2 linked regions of the Sandaracinus amylolyticus genome follow. The main gene of each other region encodes a partner of the protein of the gene in region 2 in a complex. Links are inferred from orthologs where the notes say so. Each region holds a gene or a part of one and is shown on either strand. Other genes may lie near its edges.

What was found.
Region 1: the proteins of tsaE (region 2) and tsaD are in contact, whole or in part, in a crystal structure (PDB 6N9A), measured with the Thermotoga maritima proteins. The link is inferred for Sandaracinus amylolyticus from one-to-one orthologs. Residues at the interface, in WP_004082108.1 of Thermotoga maritima: Leu37, Gly38, Lys46, Lys57, Val59, Lys60, Ser61, Thr63, Phe64, Thr65, Leu66, Met67, Val69, Pro71, Tyr82, Arg83, Leu84, Asp86, Asp88, Phe89, Asp93, Ile128, Asp130, Glu131, Arg134; in WP_004082750.1 of Thermotoga maritima: Cys10, Asp11, Arg49, His50, Leu82, Gly84, Gly135, Gly136, Glu154, Thr155, Leu156, Asp157, Asp158, Ser159, Glu162, Asp165, Lys166, Arg169, Leu170, Tyr175, Lys213, Thr214, Leu217, Tyr218, Gln221, Arg222, Asn324.

The regions. Positions count from the first base shown.
Region 1 is NZ_CP011125.1:2,090,578-2,097,392, forward strand. What follows is about bases 1,467-4,223. They hold tsaD (tRNA (adenosine(37)-N6)-threonylcarbamoyltransferase complex transferase subunit TsaD), read right to left. Parts: upstream 3,493-4,223; coding sequence 2,440-3,492; downstream 1,467-2,439. Other genes in these bases: DB32_RS08805 (AAA family ATPase), read right to left, coding at 1,467-2,390; DB32_RS08815 (hypothetical protein), read right to left, coding at 3,585-4,091; DB32_RS08820 (MopE-related protein), read left to right, coding at 4,223-4,223. In the rest of the region: DB32_RS08795 (hypothetical protein), read right to left, coding at 1-315; DB32_RS08800 (hypothetical protein), read right to left, coding at 607-1,167; more of DB32_RS08805, read right to left, coding at 1,164-1,466; more of DB32_RS08820, read left to right, coding at 4,224-6,815.
Region 2 is NZ_CP011125.1:4,837,965-4,844,863, forward strand. Bases 2,584-5,424 are described here. They hold tsaE (tRNA (adenosine(37)-N6)-threonylcarbamoyltransferase complex ATPase subunit type 1 TsaE), read right to left. Parts: upstream 4,321-5,424; coding sequence 3,847-4,320; downstream 2,584-3,846. Other genes in these bases: carB (carbamoyl-phosphate synthase large subunit), read right to left, coding at 2,584-3,752; DB32_RS20575 (tetratricopeptide repeat protein), read right to left, coding at 4,396-5,424. Outside these bases: DB32_RS20560 (alpha/beta hydrolase), read right to left, coding at 1-399; more of carB, read right to left, coding at 396-2,583; more of DB32_RS20575, read right to left, coding at 5,425-6,899. UniProt on the Escherichia coli protein: Required for the formation of a threonylcarbamoyl group on adenosine at position 37 (t(6)A37) in tRNAs that read codons beginning with adenine.

The sequences.
Region 1 (6,815 bases), 2.7 Mb from region 2 along the record:
GAGCTGCTCCTCCGCCTTCTGCTGGAACGCGCGCTCCTTCTCGGCGGCCTGCTCCGCCTTGCGCAGCATCGACGCGAGCTGCGCGGGCGTGCGGTTCGCGAGCTTCAGCACCGTGCGGTTGTCGTTCCACGCCTCGATCGTGTCGCTCACCGCGTCCGAGTAGCCCGCCGGCACGCGCAGCAAGCTGCGTCGCTGCTCGCTCGAGAGCGGGTTCACCACGATCTTCGTCCGCTTCTTCGCTGGCGCGGTCCGCTTCGCCGCCTTCGCGCTCTTCTTCGCCGTCTTCTTGGCCGTGGTCTTCTTCTTCGTCGCCATGATCGAGCCCCCTCGCGCGAAGATCGCGCGAACACGCGCGCGAGTCGAGCCCGAGATCGCCAGTTTTTCCGAGCAAAACCGCCGATCGCGCGATTGGGGTCGATCCACCCCAATCGTGCCCACGATCCTGGCCTCGCGCGCCCACGATCCTGGCCTCGCGTGCCCACCGCGCAGCCACCCGCGCCCCCGACCCGGCCAGGCGCGCCCCGAAGCTGGCCTCGCGAGCCCCCGACCGAGCCTCACGACCCCGCGCCGGCTCGCTCTCGGCCGCCTCGGCGGCGCACGACCACATCAGTGCTCGCGCGCGCCGAGCCAGCTCGCGATGCGCGTCGAGAGCTCCTGGATCTCCGGGCAACGGCTCACGAGGCGACGCCAGTTCCCCGCCAGCTCGCGCATCGCGGCCTTCCTTCCACGCCCCGGGCTGCTGCTCCCACGGGCCGCCAAGAAGGGCTCCACGTAACGTTCCTTGGGATCGCAGTGCTCGCGGATCTCGCGCCAGCTCGCGGGCAGTGTGTCGGAGAGCGCGAGCAGCCAGCACTCTACTTCCTCGACCGCGAGGCACCCGATGAGCTTGTCCGGGTGCTCGGCCACCCTCGCCGCCAGCTTCGAGACGTGAGCGTCCCGATCACAGTCGCGGTCGACGATCAGGAGGAAGAGATCCGTCATCGGGTTGTCCCGGACGATCGCCGCGATGGTCTGCGGATCGAGAGCTTGTGACGAGCCGCGCAACCTGGGCTCGGGGAGCACGTCGATGCGCGCTGGCCGAGCGAGCTCCGCGAACAGGCGCTCGACGACGGGCTTCAGTACGTAGCGGTCGAGCTCCTGATCCTCGGGGATGATCAAGACCTTCACAGCGCGCGCTCCAGCCAGCCGGTGGCAATCAGGTGATCGCGCTGCTCACTGTCACGGAGCAGCGGGTAATGCGGGAGTGTCCCGACGCGCTTGGCGATCGACCAGCCCGTCGACGGGTCGCGATCAAACGCGATCACGTTCGCGAGTACCTCGTCGGAGAGGTGCGCGAGCAGGATCGGCGAGTGCGTCGTCGCGAGCACCTGGATGTTTCGCTCGCGCGGCACGCTCTCGAGGATCTCCGCGAGCAAATGGACGCGAGCCGGGTGCAGGCCCACGTCGGGCTCCTCGAGGACGATGAGACTCCCTTCGGGTGCGGTGAGCAGCGCGACGAGGATTCCGAGGAAGCGCAGCGTTCCATCGCTGAGGCTGCGCGCCGAGATGCGCGCCCCGCTCTGCTCGCGGAGGAAGAAGTAGACCTCGCGTACCGACTCGACCACGTCGAAGTCGATCGCGCCGACGCGCGGCGCGCACAGCTCCGAGATCCAGTCGACGAGATCGGCGCGCTGAGCGTCGCTCATCGAGTGCAGCACCGCCGCGACGTGCTCGCCGGACGCGCCCATCTGCTTCCAGTGGAGCGGCGCGGGGTCTCGCATCAACTGCGGATGGATCTCGACGTGCGTGATGCCGCGCAGGCGCGCGCGCACCGCGCGCGCGTTCTCGACCACGCGAGGATCGACGCGCTCGGTGATTTCGATCTGCCCGAGCAAGCTGCGGCTCGCGGAGTACGTGGCGCTCACGTTGCGTCCGCCGGCGCCGGTCGCGCGAATTGCCACCGCGATCGCGCCGCCCGCCTGCAACCCCTTGCGCTCGCCGAGCGTCTTCGCGTGCGTGTCGAACCAGTAGCGCACGCGCCCATCGCCATCGAAGAGAGCTTCCTCCGCGAGCGCGACCTCCGGTCGCGTCTGCACGCACACCCCGTGCTCGATCTTGCTCGACGCATCGGACCACGCGGTGCCGAGCGTGAAACGCCCGGCTCCGACGTGGGCTGCTTCGACCTCCGCGCCGCGGATGCCAGGCCACACCTGGCGGCCGCCGTCCCAGCTGCCGCGGAGGACGTCGGTGAGCGGAAGGTCGAGCGCAATCCCCTGGAGAAAACGGATCGCGTCGAGCACGTTGCTCTTGCCGGACGCGTTGGGCCCGACGAGCAGCGTGGTCCGTGCGAGCGGGAGCTCGACGAGCGCGCCGAAGCTCTTCCAGCCCTCAAGCGCCAGCGTGGTCAGCATCGCGATGAGTGTGCGCGTATGACCGAGCGGGCTCCAGATCCCGACCGCGTCAGCGCTCCAGGATCTTCCCGCGCCGCAGGTCGGGGCTCTTCGAGTACGCGGTCACGTCGAGCGCGTCGCGCTCGCCGCGCGCCAGGCGCAGATAGCCCGCGTACGCGATCATCGCCGCGTTGTCGGTGCAGCTCGCGATCGGCGGCACGAACACCTTCACGCCGACGCTCGTCGCGAGCTGGGTCGTGCGCGCCCGCAGCCCCGCGTTCGCCGCGACGCCGCCCGCGAGCACGAGCCGCGGGATGCGGCGCTGCTTGCACGCCGCGACGCTCTTGCGCGCGAGCACCTCGACCACCGCGTGCTGGAACGCCGCGCACACGTCGGCGAGCTCGCGCTCGTCCTTCGGCGCGCCGTGCTTCTCGACGTGCCGCGCGATCGCGGTCTTGAGCCCCGAGAACGAGAAGTCGAGGCGCTTCGTGCTCGGCATCGGCAGCGGCAGCTCGACCTTCGATCGATCACCCAGCTTCGCGAGCCGATCGATGACCGGGCCGCCCGGATAGCCGAGCCCGAGCAGCTTCGCCGCCTTGTCGAACGCCTCGCCCGCCGCGTCGTCGCGCGTCTGTCCGATCAGCTCGACGTCGTCGTGCGCGCGCACCTCGTAGATCGCGGTGTGCCCGCCGCTCGCGAGCAGCGCGACGAAAGGCATCTCGGGCGTCGCGACCTCTTGGCCGGGCTGCAGGTCGCGCTGCAGGTAGACCGCGAGCAAGTGCGCGACGAGGTGATCGACGTAGACGATCGGCAGGTTGCGCGACCAGGCCATCGCCTTGCCCGCGCTCATGCCGACGAGCAGCGCGCCGAGCAACCCGGGCCCGCGCGTGACCGCGATGCCGTCGATCGCGTCGAGCCCACCGGGCACTGCCTCGAGCGCCTTCGCGATCACCGGCGCGACGTTCGCGAGGTGCGCGCGCGACGCGAGCTCGGGCACCACGCCGCCGTAGGGCGCGTGCACCGCGACCTGGCTCGCGACCACGTCGGCGATCACGCGACCGCCGTCCTCCACGATCGCCGCCGCGGTCTCGTCGCACGACGACTCGATGCCCAACACTCGCATCTCTTACTCCTGGGTGCCTCCGCGCGGTCGCATGGAGGATCGCTCGAGGCCAGACGACGGACCTCGAGCGATCCTCCACGCGACCGCGCTCGTCACCGATCCACTCGCGTCATGCGGAAGAGCCCGAAGTGATCGCCGCTCGCCTCGTCGCCCGCGCCGGCGATGACGCGCACCTCGACGCCGCCGTCGTCGAGCAGCGAGACGAACACCATCGCGTCGCGCCCCGCGAGCGGGCCGGACTCGGGGCGCACGACGTAGAGGTAGTTGCGCACGCGCCCGCCGCCCGGGAAGTCGTACTCGCTGAGCAGGTCGTGCTGGAGCGGCGCGATCGAGCGCAGCGGCGTCGCGTCGAACACGCGCTCGCCGCTCGTGGGATCGGGGCTCGAGGTGAGCGTGCCGGGCTGCGGCACGTCGGGCGTCGTGGGGTCGAACTCGAGGTCGAGCGAGGTGCCCGGCGCGAAGCCGCGCCGCAGGAACGACTCGCCCTCGTCGCCGACGACGTCGCCGCGATAGAGGCTCTCGCCGTCGGTGCGGAAGCGCGAGAGGTCGTCGCACGCACACAGCGCGACGAGAGACAGCAGCGGAGCGAGGGCGCGCAACGCGAGACGGTATAGCAGCGGCGGCCCGGGATTGCGCCGAGCGCCGCTCGCGTGTGATTGTCGCCGCAACTTTCATTGCGGGCGTCTCTCCTGGGCTTCGCATCGCGAGGCCGAGAGATCGAGGAGTCACGATGCGGACGCGCTTCGGCTTGGTGGTGCTCGTGCTGGCGTGTGGCGCGGCGGTGGGCGGTTGCGCCGATGGCGGCATGGACCGCGGACGCGACGGCGGCCCGGCAGGCGACGCGGCTCGGCAATTCGACGGAGGGGGCATGCCGCCGCCGGACGCCGGAGGTCCGCTCGCCGACGCCGGGACCGACGGCGGCCCGGTCGACCTGGTGCCGCTGTGCGGTGAGTGCGTCGTCGACGCGCAGTGCGGCTCGGTCGCGCGCTGCGGCCCGCTGAGCGGCGGCGAGCGCGTGTGCCTGCGCCTCTGCGTCCCCGAGTTCAACGACTGCCCGCGCGGCTTCGAGTGCGCTGCGTACGCGCCGCTCGACTTCGCCGAGGTGTGTCTGCCGGTCGGCTCGGCGTGCTGCATCGACGAGGACGCCGACGGCTACGGCATCGGCGGGAGCTGCCTCGGCCTCGACTGCGACGACGACGACATCGCGCGTCATCCCGAGGCGGCCGAGCTCTGCGACAGCGCGGACCAGGACTGCGACACCCACGTCGACGAGCAGTTCACGGACTGCCCGGTCCAGCGCTGCGACGCGGTCGGCAGCGGGACCTACGAGGAGCGCGGCGAGGCGGCGTGCACCGACGGCGCGTGCGTCAATCCCGCGGCCGTCGCGTGCGGTCTCTACACGTGCGACGGGGGCGAGGACCGCGGTGACTTCTGCGCGACCGCGTGCGCGCCGGAGGGTGGCCCCGAGGACGACACGCGCTGCATCCCGGCCGCGCACTGCGACGGGACCGGCTGCGAGGAGGACTACGCGAACGGCACGGCGTGCGACGAGGACAGCGACTGCGCGTCGAGCAACTGCGAGAACGGGTTCTGCTGCGGCGCGGGGCACGTGTGCTGCGCCGCCGACGCGCACTGTCCCGGCTATCCCGGCGTGGGCACGGTCTGCGGCGACCCCGACGAGTGCCAGGGCACGCGCGGGATGGTGTCGTGCAACCCGACGACGTTCGAGTGCGAGACGATCACCGGCACGCCCGACGACAGCGCGTGCACGTCGAGCGTCGTCGCCGACGCGTGCGGGCTCTACCGCGACGTCGTGTGCACCGGCGCCGCGGATCAGCCCGACCCCGCGTGCCCGACGAGCTGCGCCAACGACGCGGCGTGCGACGACGTCGCGCACTGCGACGCGGTGGGCGGCTCGGGCTTCTGCTTCCCCGACCTGCCCGACGGCGAGGCCTGCGACGAGGCGAGCGACTGCGCGAGCGGCCACTGCCAGAACGGGTTCTGCTGCGCGACCGGCGACTGCTGCCGCTTCGCGAGCGAGTGCCCGGCGAGGTACGGGACCGCGCCGACGTGCGACGACCAGCGGGCCTGCCAGGGCACGCGCGACGCCGCGGTCTGCCTGAACAGTCAGTGCGGCACCCAGGTCGACGTCGCCGACGACAGCGCGTGCACGACCGGCGTCGTCGCCGACGCGTGCGGGCTGTATCCGACGGTGCGCTGCACCGGCGCGTACGAGCAGAGCGCGCCGGTCTGCGCGAGCGGCTGCACCGGGGACACCGAGTGCGACGAGAGCGCGCACTGCGACGGCGGCGCGTGCGTCGCCGATCAGCCCGCGGGCACCGCGTGCGACGAGGCGAGCGACTGCTCGAGCGGCTACTGCAGCAACGGGTTCTGCTGCGGCAGCGGCGACTGCTGCGCCCAGGCGAGCGACTGTCCGGCGAGCTACCGGCAGGCGTCGCAGTGCAGCACGCCCGGCAGCTGCCAGGGCACGCGCCGCGACGCGGTGTGCAACGCCGCGTCGAGCTGCCAGATCGGCGATCCGGTGCCCGACGACAGCGGATGCGCGGGCCTCGAGTCGAGCTCCTGCGGGCTCTTCCCGTCGGTGCGCTGCACGTCGGCGAGCGACCAGACCTCGGACCAGGGCTCGCTCTGCGACGTGGAGTGCCTCGCCGACACCGAGTGCGATCCCGGCGCGTTCTGCAACGCGATGCACACGTGCCAGTCGCAGGGCAATCCCGGCGACTCGTGCGCGGTCTCGAGCCAGTGCCAGTCGGGCCTGAGCTGTGTCGACGGCGTCTGCTGCAGCAGCGCGTGCACCGGGCTGTGCGAGGCGTGCAACGTGCCGGGCAGCGTCGGCACCTGCGCGCCGGTGCCCGCGGGCCAGGATCCTGCGAGCGAGTGCGGCGGCTTCGACTGCTCGAGCTACTTCGCGGGATGGACGAGCGACGTCTGCCGCGAGCGCTCGCCGGCCGGCGGGGCCGCCGTGAGCTGCGACGGCTCGCGCGCGTGCCAGACGCCGGCCCAGGTCTGTCCGCTGCAGCCGGCCGGCGACTCGCGCCAGACCTGTGACGACAACTGTCAGAACCCGCGCAGCGGCTCGTGCGCGGCGACGACCCCGCCGGTCTGCGACAACGTCGACGCGGGCACCACGAGCTGCGGCGTCGGCCAGTGTCGCCGCACCGGCGTCCCGATCTGCGTGGGCGGCGCCGACAACGTCTGCACGCCCGGCGCGCCCGCGGCGGAGGTGTGCAACGACCTCGACGACGACTGCAACGGCGTCGCCGACGACAACATCACCGCGAGCTCGGTGCGCGCGCACGAGC
Region 2 (6,899 bases):
GTTGACGACCGCGAGGTGATCGAGGCGCACCATGCCCGCGTAGTCGCGCGGCAGGAGACGCCCGCGGAGCAGCGCAGCGAACGCGTCCGGCAGTCGGTAGTCGACCGACCAACCGAGGTAGCCGCGCTCCGGACCGCGCCGCGCCTCGCCCTGCCCGTGCAGCGCGACGAGCACCGACCACCGATGATCGCGCGGGATCTCGCGCCCTGCGCCGAGCCTCGGGAACATCACGAGCACGCGCTCGGAGCCCCATGGCGCGCTCACGCGCAGGTGGCGGTGGTGGACCGCCTCCGAGCGCGACTGCGCCTGCGAGCTCGCGCCGGGCGGCATCCCTGCGATGGCGAGCAGCGCGACGATGACGATCGCCGCGCACGCGGTGCGCGTGCGCGCGGCGATCATGACACCTTGAACGACGGCCGCTTCGTGGCGGCGTGGTACTCCTGCAGCGAGCGCACCGAGAGCGGCGCCTCGCGGCGTGCTTCGATCGCCCCCACCGCCGCGGCCGCGGCCGCGATCGTCGTGAAGTACGGCACGCCCGAGACGAGCGTCTGGCGGCGCAGCGTGTAGCTGTCGCGGATCGCCTGCGCGCCCGCGGTCGTGTTCACGACCATCGCGACGTCGCCGTTGCGGAGGCGATCGACGATGTGCGGGCGTCCCTCGCGCACCTTGTTCACGCGCTCGCACGCGACGCCCGCGCGCTCGATCGCGTCGGCGGTGCCGCCGGTCGCGATCACGACGAACCCGAGATCGACGAGGCGCGACGCGATCTCGCAGGCCGCGGGCTTGTCCTCGTCGCGCACGCTCACGAAGACGCGGCCGCGATCGGGCAGGTTCCCGCTCGACGCGAGCTGCGCCTTGAGGAACGCCATCGGGAAGCTGTCCGCGAGGCCCATGACCTCGCCGGTCGAGCGCATCTCCGGGCCGAGGATCGTGTCGACACCGGGGAACTTCGCGAACGGGAAGACCGACTCCTTCACCGCGACGTGCGTGGGCACGATCTCGCGCGTGAAGCCGAGCTCCGCGAGCGTCTTGCCCGCCATCACCATCGCGCCGATCTTCGCGAGCGGCACCGCGATCGTCTTGCTCACGAAGGGCACCGTGCGCGACGCGCGCGGGTTGACCTCGATGACGTAGACGGCGCTGCCGCGCACCGCGAACTGCACGTTCATCAGGCCGATCACGCCGAGCTCGAGCGCGAGCGCGCGCGTGCTCGACCGGATCGCGGCGAGCACCTCGGGCGGCAGCGCGTGCGCGGGGAGCACCTGCGACGAGTCGCCGCTGTGCACGCCCGCCTCTTCGATGTGCTGCAGCAGTCCGCCGATCACGACGTGCTTGCCGTCGGCGACGCAGTCGACATCGACCTCGATCGCGTCCTTGAGGAACTCGTCGACGAGGATCGTCTGCTTCTCCGCGTCCTCGACCGCTGCGAGCGCGACCGCGAAGTACTGCGCGAGATCGGTGCGCGAGTGCACGACCTCCATCGCGCGCCCGCCGAGCACGTAGCTCGGACGCACGACGACGGGGAAGCCGATCCGCTCGGCGATCGTGAACGCCTCCTGGATGCCGCGCGCGATGCCGCCCTGCGGGCGACGCAGGCCGAGCTTCGTGAGCAGCTCGTCGAAGCGCTCGCGATCCTCGGCGCGATCGATCGCGTCCGCGCTGGTGCCGATGATCGGCACGCCCGCCTTCGCGAGCGCGAGCGCGAGCTTCAGCGGCGTCTGTCCGCCGTACTGCACGATCACGCCCCAGGGCTTCTCCTCGTCGACGATCGCGAGCACGTCCTCGAGCGTCAGCGGCTCGAAGTACAGGCGATCCGACGTGTCGAAGTCGGTCGAGACCGTCTCCGGGTTGCAGTTGACCATGATGGTCTCGAACCCGAGCTCGCGGAGCGCGAACGCCGCGTGCACGCAGCAGTAGTCGAACTCGATGCCCTGGCCGATCCGGTTCGGGCCGCCGCCGAGGATCATCACCTTCTTGCGGTCCGTCGGCGCCGACTCGGTCTCGCGCCCCCACGTCGAGTAGAGGTACGGCGTCTTCGCGACGAACTCCGCGGCGCAGGTGTCGACGCGCGCGTAGATGGGACGCACGCCGTGCTGCGTGCGCGTCTCGCGCACGATGTTGCGATCGATGCCGCGCAGCTGCGCGATGCGCGCGTCGCTGAACCCGAGCGACTTCGCGCGCGCGAGCTCCTCGGTGTCGAGCGGCTTGCCCGCGTTCGCGGCGAGCGACTTCTCTTCCTCGATGATCTCGCGCATCTGCACGAGGAACCAGGGGTCGATCTTCGTCGCCTGGTGCAGCTCCTCGACGGTCGCGCCGAGGCGCAGCGCGTCCGCGAGGTACCACGCGCGATCGGCCAGCGGCGTCTCGATGATCTCGAGCAACGCCTCCTTGAGCTCCTCGCTCGTCGCGGCGGGGATCGTCGCGGGATCGCGCGCCGGCGGCGGCACGTACGCGATGCCGACCGACGCCTGCTTCATGCGGCGCACGTCCTCGAGCACCGCGCGATAGTCGACCTTCTCGATCAGCGAGCTGAGCCCGTCACGACCGATCTCGAGCGAGCGCGCGGCCTTCTGGAACGCTTCCTTGAAGGTGCGCCCGATCGACATCGCCTCGCCGACCGACTTCATCTGCGTCGTGAGGCGCGGATCGGCGCCGCGGAACTTCTCGAACGCGAAGCGCGGCCACTTCACGACGACGTAGTCGATCGTCGGCTCGAACGCGGCGCTGGTCCCGGTGATCGCGTTCTTGAGCTCGTCGAGGCGATAACCGACCGCGAGCTTCGCGGCGATGCGCGCGATCGGATAGCCCGTCGCCTTCGACGCGAGCGCGCTCGAGCGCGACACGCGCGGGTTCATCTCGATCACGATCACGCGGCCGTCGTCGGGGTTGACCGCGAACTGGATGTTCGAGCCGCCGGTCTCGACGCCGATCTCGGTGATGACCGCTCGCGCTGCGTCGCGCAGGCGCTGGTACTCCTTGTCGGTCAGCGTCATCGCGGGCGCGACGGTGATCGAGTCACCGGTGTGCACGCCCATCGGGTCGAAGTTCTCGATCGTGCAGATGACCGAGAAGTTGTCCGCGTTGTCGCGGATGACCTCGAGCTCGTACTCCTTCCAGCCGAGCACGCTCTCCTCGACGAGGCACTCGTGCGTCGGGCTCTGCTGGAAGGCCCACCGAATGGCCTGGTCGAACTCTTCCTTGTTGTAGGCGATGCCGCCGCCCGATCCGCCCATCGTGAAGCTCGGGCGAAGGATCACGGGGAACCCGATCTCCGCGACCGCCGCGTCCGCTTCCTCGATGGTGCGCGCGACGCGCGCCTTCGCGACGCCGAGGCCGATCTTCTCCATCGCGGCCTTGAAGAGCTCGCGATCCTCGGCCTTCTTGATGGCATCGACGTTCGCGCCGAGCAGCTCGACGCCGTGTCGCTCGAGCGCGCCGTTCTTGTGCAGCGCGAGCGCGAGGTTCAGCGCGGTCTGCCCTCCCAGCGTGGGCAGGATCGCGTCGGGCTTCTCGCGCGCGACGATCGCCTCGACGACCTCGGGGACGAGCGGCTCGACGTAGGTCCGATCCGCGAACTCGGGATCGGTCATGATCGTGGCAGGGTTCGAGTTGACGAGGACGACCTCGTACCCCTCTTCCTTGAGCGCCTTCGCGCCCTGGGTCCCGGAGTAGTCGAACTCGCAGGCCTGCCCGATCACGATCGGTCCGGAGCCAAGGAGCATGATCTTCCGGAGATCGTTACGACGCGGCATGTCGGGCGCGCGGATTACCAGCCGGAGGCGGTGCTGACAAGGCGAAGCGCACGTGCTCGCGATCGCGCGCGCCGAGGCGCGCGAGCATCCGGAATCACTGGGCTTCCGGAGCGCGCAGCGCGTCGATGATCGCGACGCCACGAGGGCCACGCGACGCGATCGTCACGTGCCGCCCGCGCGCGGCGTCGCGCCCCCCGATCGTGACGACGATCCCATCGGGCGCGAGATGCTCCGCGAAGCGCGCGCCCCACTCGACGATCGTGATCGATCGCGTGATCGCCTCGGGCAGACCGAGCGCGTCGAGCTCGCCGGGATCGTCGAGGCGATAGAGATCCGCGTGGGTGATCGCGACGCGCCCGCTCGTGATCTCGTGCACGAGCGTGAACGTCGGCGAGGTGATCGGCTCGCGCTCCGGCACGCGGAGCCCACGTGCGATCGCGCGCACGAGGAACGTCTTGCCCGCGCCGAGCGGCCCTTCGAGGAACACGACGTCGCCCTCGCGCAGCAGCGACGCGAGGCGCGCGCCGAAGCGGCGCATCGCACGGCGCGTGGGCAGCTCGATCTCCACGCGTGCTCGTATAGCGCGACGGAAGACGAACGGCGCGCCGCCTCACGAAGAGGCAGCGCGCCGCTCATCGAGGAATCAAGCGACCGAGAGCTGGATCCCGAGGGCCTGGCGAAGGCGGAAGTACTCCTCGCTGACCGAGAAGAGCACGAGCTCCTTCACCTTCTCCTTCGGCGGCAGGTCCACCGGGCCCGCCGGGCCGAGCGCCGTCACCATGCGCGCGGCGGTCTCCAGATCGTTGCAGATCAGGAAGCCCGCGCGGCACGCCGTGAGCTCGACGCACTGCAGCCAGCGCTTGATGTCGGTGCGCGCGCCCGCCTCGAGGAAGCGCTTGCCGAGCGAGCGCAGCGCATCGATCTGCGCGGGGTTCAGCTTCGGCGCGAGCGTCTGCACCGTCGTCTGGATCGCGGGGTCGTTCGCCGGCACGAGACCGGCGATCGCGAGGCCCGCCATCAGCACCGTCTTCAGCTCCGAGTTCGACGGGAGCATCGTCCGGATGAAGTGCTCACCGCGGTAGTCGCTGAGGTGACGACCGCAGACGAACATCAGATCCTGCGGCTGGAACCCCTGCAGCAGCGTCGATCCGCAGAGCGAGCCCTGCGGCCACACCGGCAGGTGCACGAGCCCGCCGGGCACGTCCTGGCGGAGGAAGAGACGCGGCGCCTGCATGCCGAGCACCTGCGCCACGAACCCGTAGGTGCGCGCGAGGGTCACGGTGCTGTTCGCCGGATCGACCTGGTACTTGGGCGCGAGGCCCGCGTCCTTGTCGGCCTTGCCCTTCAGGCTGAGCACCGCGGGCCAGATCACCTCGAAGATCTTCGACGTGACGAGGTCCTGCTCCGGATGCGCCAGATCCTTCAGCCAGCGCTCGTTGTCGAGGCGCGAGCTCGGACGGATCGGGCCCTTCTGGCGGTACTGCTCGAAGAACTGGTTCTGCTCGGCGTCGGCCTTCTTGAGGAAGACCAGCGTCGACGCGAGGCACCACGCCTTGTCGTACTGGCGCGCGTCGAAATAGAGCTTGTACAGCGCCTGGTACGAGTCGACGCGATACGGATCCTGACGGAGCAGCCACTGGTGCTCCGCGATCGCGTCGTCGGTGCGGCCCGGGATCACCGCGTAGAGCTCCGCGAGGATCTGGTGCTCCTGCGCGTTGTCGGGCTGGTACGCGAGGGCGATCTTGAACACGTCGACCGCCTGCTCGGGCTGCTTCATGCGGTCGCGGTAGATGACGCCGAGCGCGTGCGCGAGGTTGAACTTGAGGTCCGTGTCGGTCGAGTCCTTCAGGCGAAGGAGCATCTTCCGGTACGCACGCTCGAGCTGCTTCCAGTCCTTCTTCGCGTTGAGGATCTTGTTGATCGCCTCGAACGCCTTGAGCTGCGTCGAGTCGAGATCCAGCGACTTGTTGAAGTAGTCGATCGCCTTGTCGGCGTCCTTCACTTCATCGCGGAGGATGACCGCGATCGTGTAGGCGTACTTCGACTTCGCCGACGCGCGGTCGTCGAGATCGCTGACGCGCTGGATGATCTCGACCGCCTGATCCCACTGCTTCGTGCTCTGGTAGAGCATCAGCAGCTTGTGAAGGATCTTGTGATCCTTCGGGCGCATCTCCGACGCGTCGGCGTAGCTCTCGATCGCCTTCTGCGGGTTGCGCAGCTTCTCGTTCCAGAGGTCGCCGATCTCGTCGAGCATCGCGAAGCGCTCTTCGCCGTCGAGCTGCTCGAGGATCTTCTTCTTGAAGTGGATCACCTGCTCCCAGTCGCTGCTCGACTGGTAGAGGCCGACCACCGCCTCGAGCGTCGGACGATGCTGCGCGTCCTCCTCGAGCGCCTTGTCGAACATGTTGAGCGCCTTGCGGCGATCACCCTGCTCGCGCTTGACGACGCCGAGCTTGAAGAAGACGTCGGTGATCTCGTCCTTCGCGAGCGCATCGCGATGATGGACGAGGAGCATCTGGTAGTACTTGAACGCCTGATCCCAGTTCGACGCCTGGTAGTAGGCGCTCGAGAGCGCGAGCAGCGTGGGCAGGTGCTGCTGATCGAGCTGCGACGCCTTGCTCAGCGCCTTGATCGCGGCGTCGGTGTCGCCGGTCTTCAGCGCCGCTTCACCGAGCATGAACGCGAGGCGGTGCTGCTCCGACGCGTCGCGCTTCGCCGAGCGCTTCACGAGCGCATCGAGGAGCGGCACGGCGTCCGCCCAGCGCTGCGTCTTCGTGTACTCCTCGGCGAGCGGGAGCGCGGCGTCCTCGTTGTCCGCGTCCTGCTTGAGCGCGGCCTCCCACACGTTGATCGCGCGGTCGTGCTCGTCGAGGCGCTCGTCGTAGAGACGACCGAGCTCGACGAGCAGCTTCGCGACGAGGCGCGGCTGCTGCTGGTACTGCGACTCCTGCTCGAGCACCTTCGCGGCGGCGAGCCAGTCGCCCGAGTCGAGGTGGATCTTCCGCATCGCCTCGAGCGACGCGAGGTGACCCGGCTCGACGTCGAGCGCGCTCTGGTACTGGTCGACCGCCGCGCTCCGATCGCCGAGCTGCTCGTCGAGCAGCTTGCCCATGCGGAAGCGCAGATCGACGACCTGCTGCGGATCGT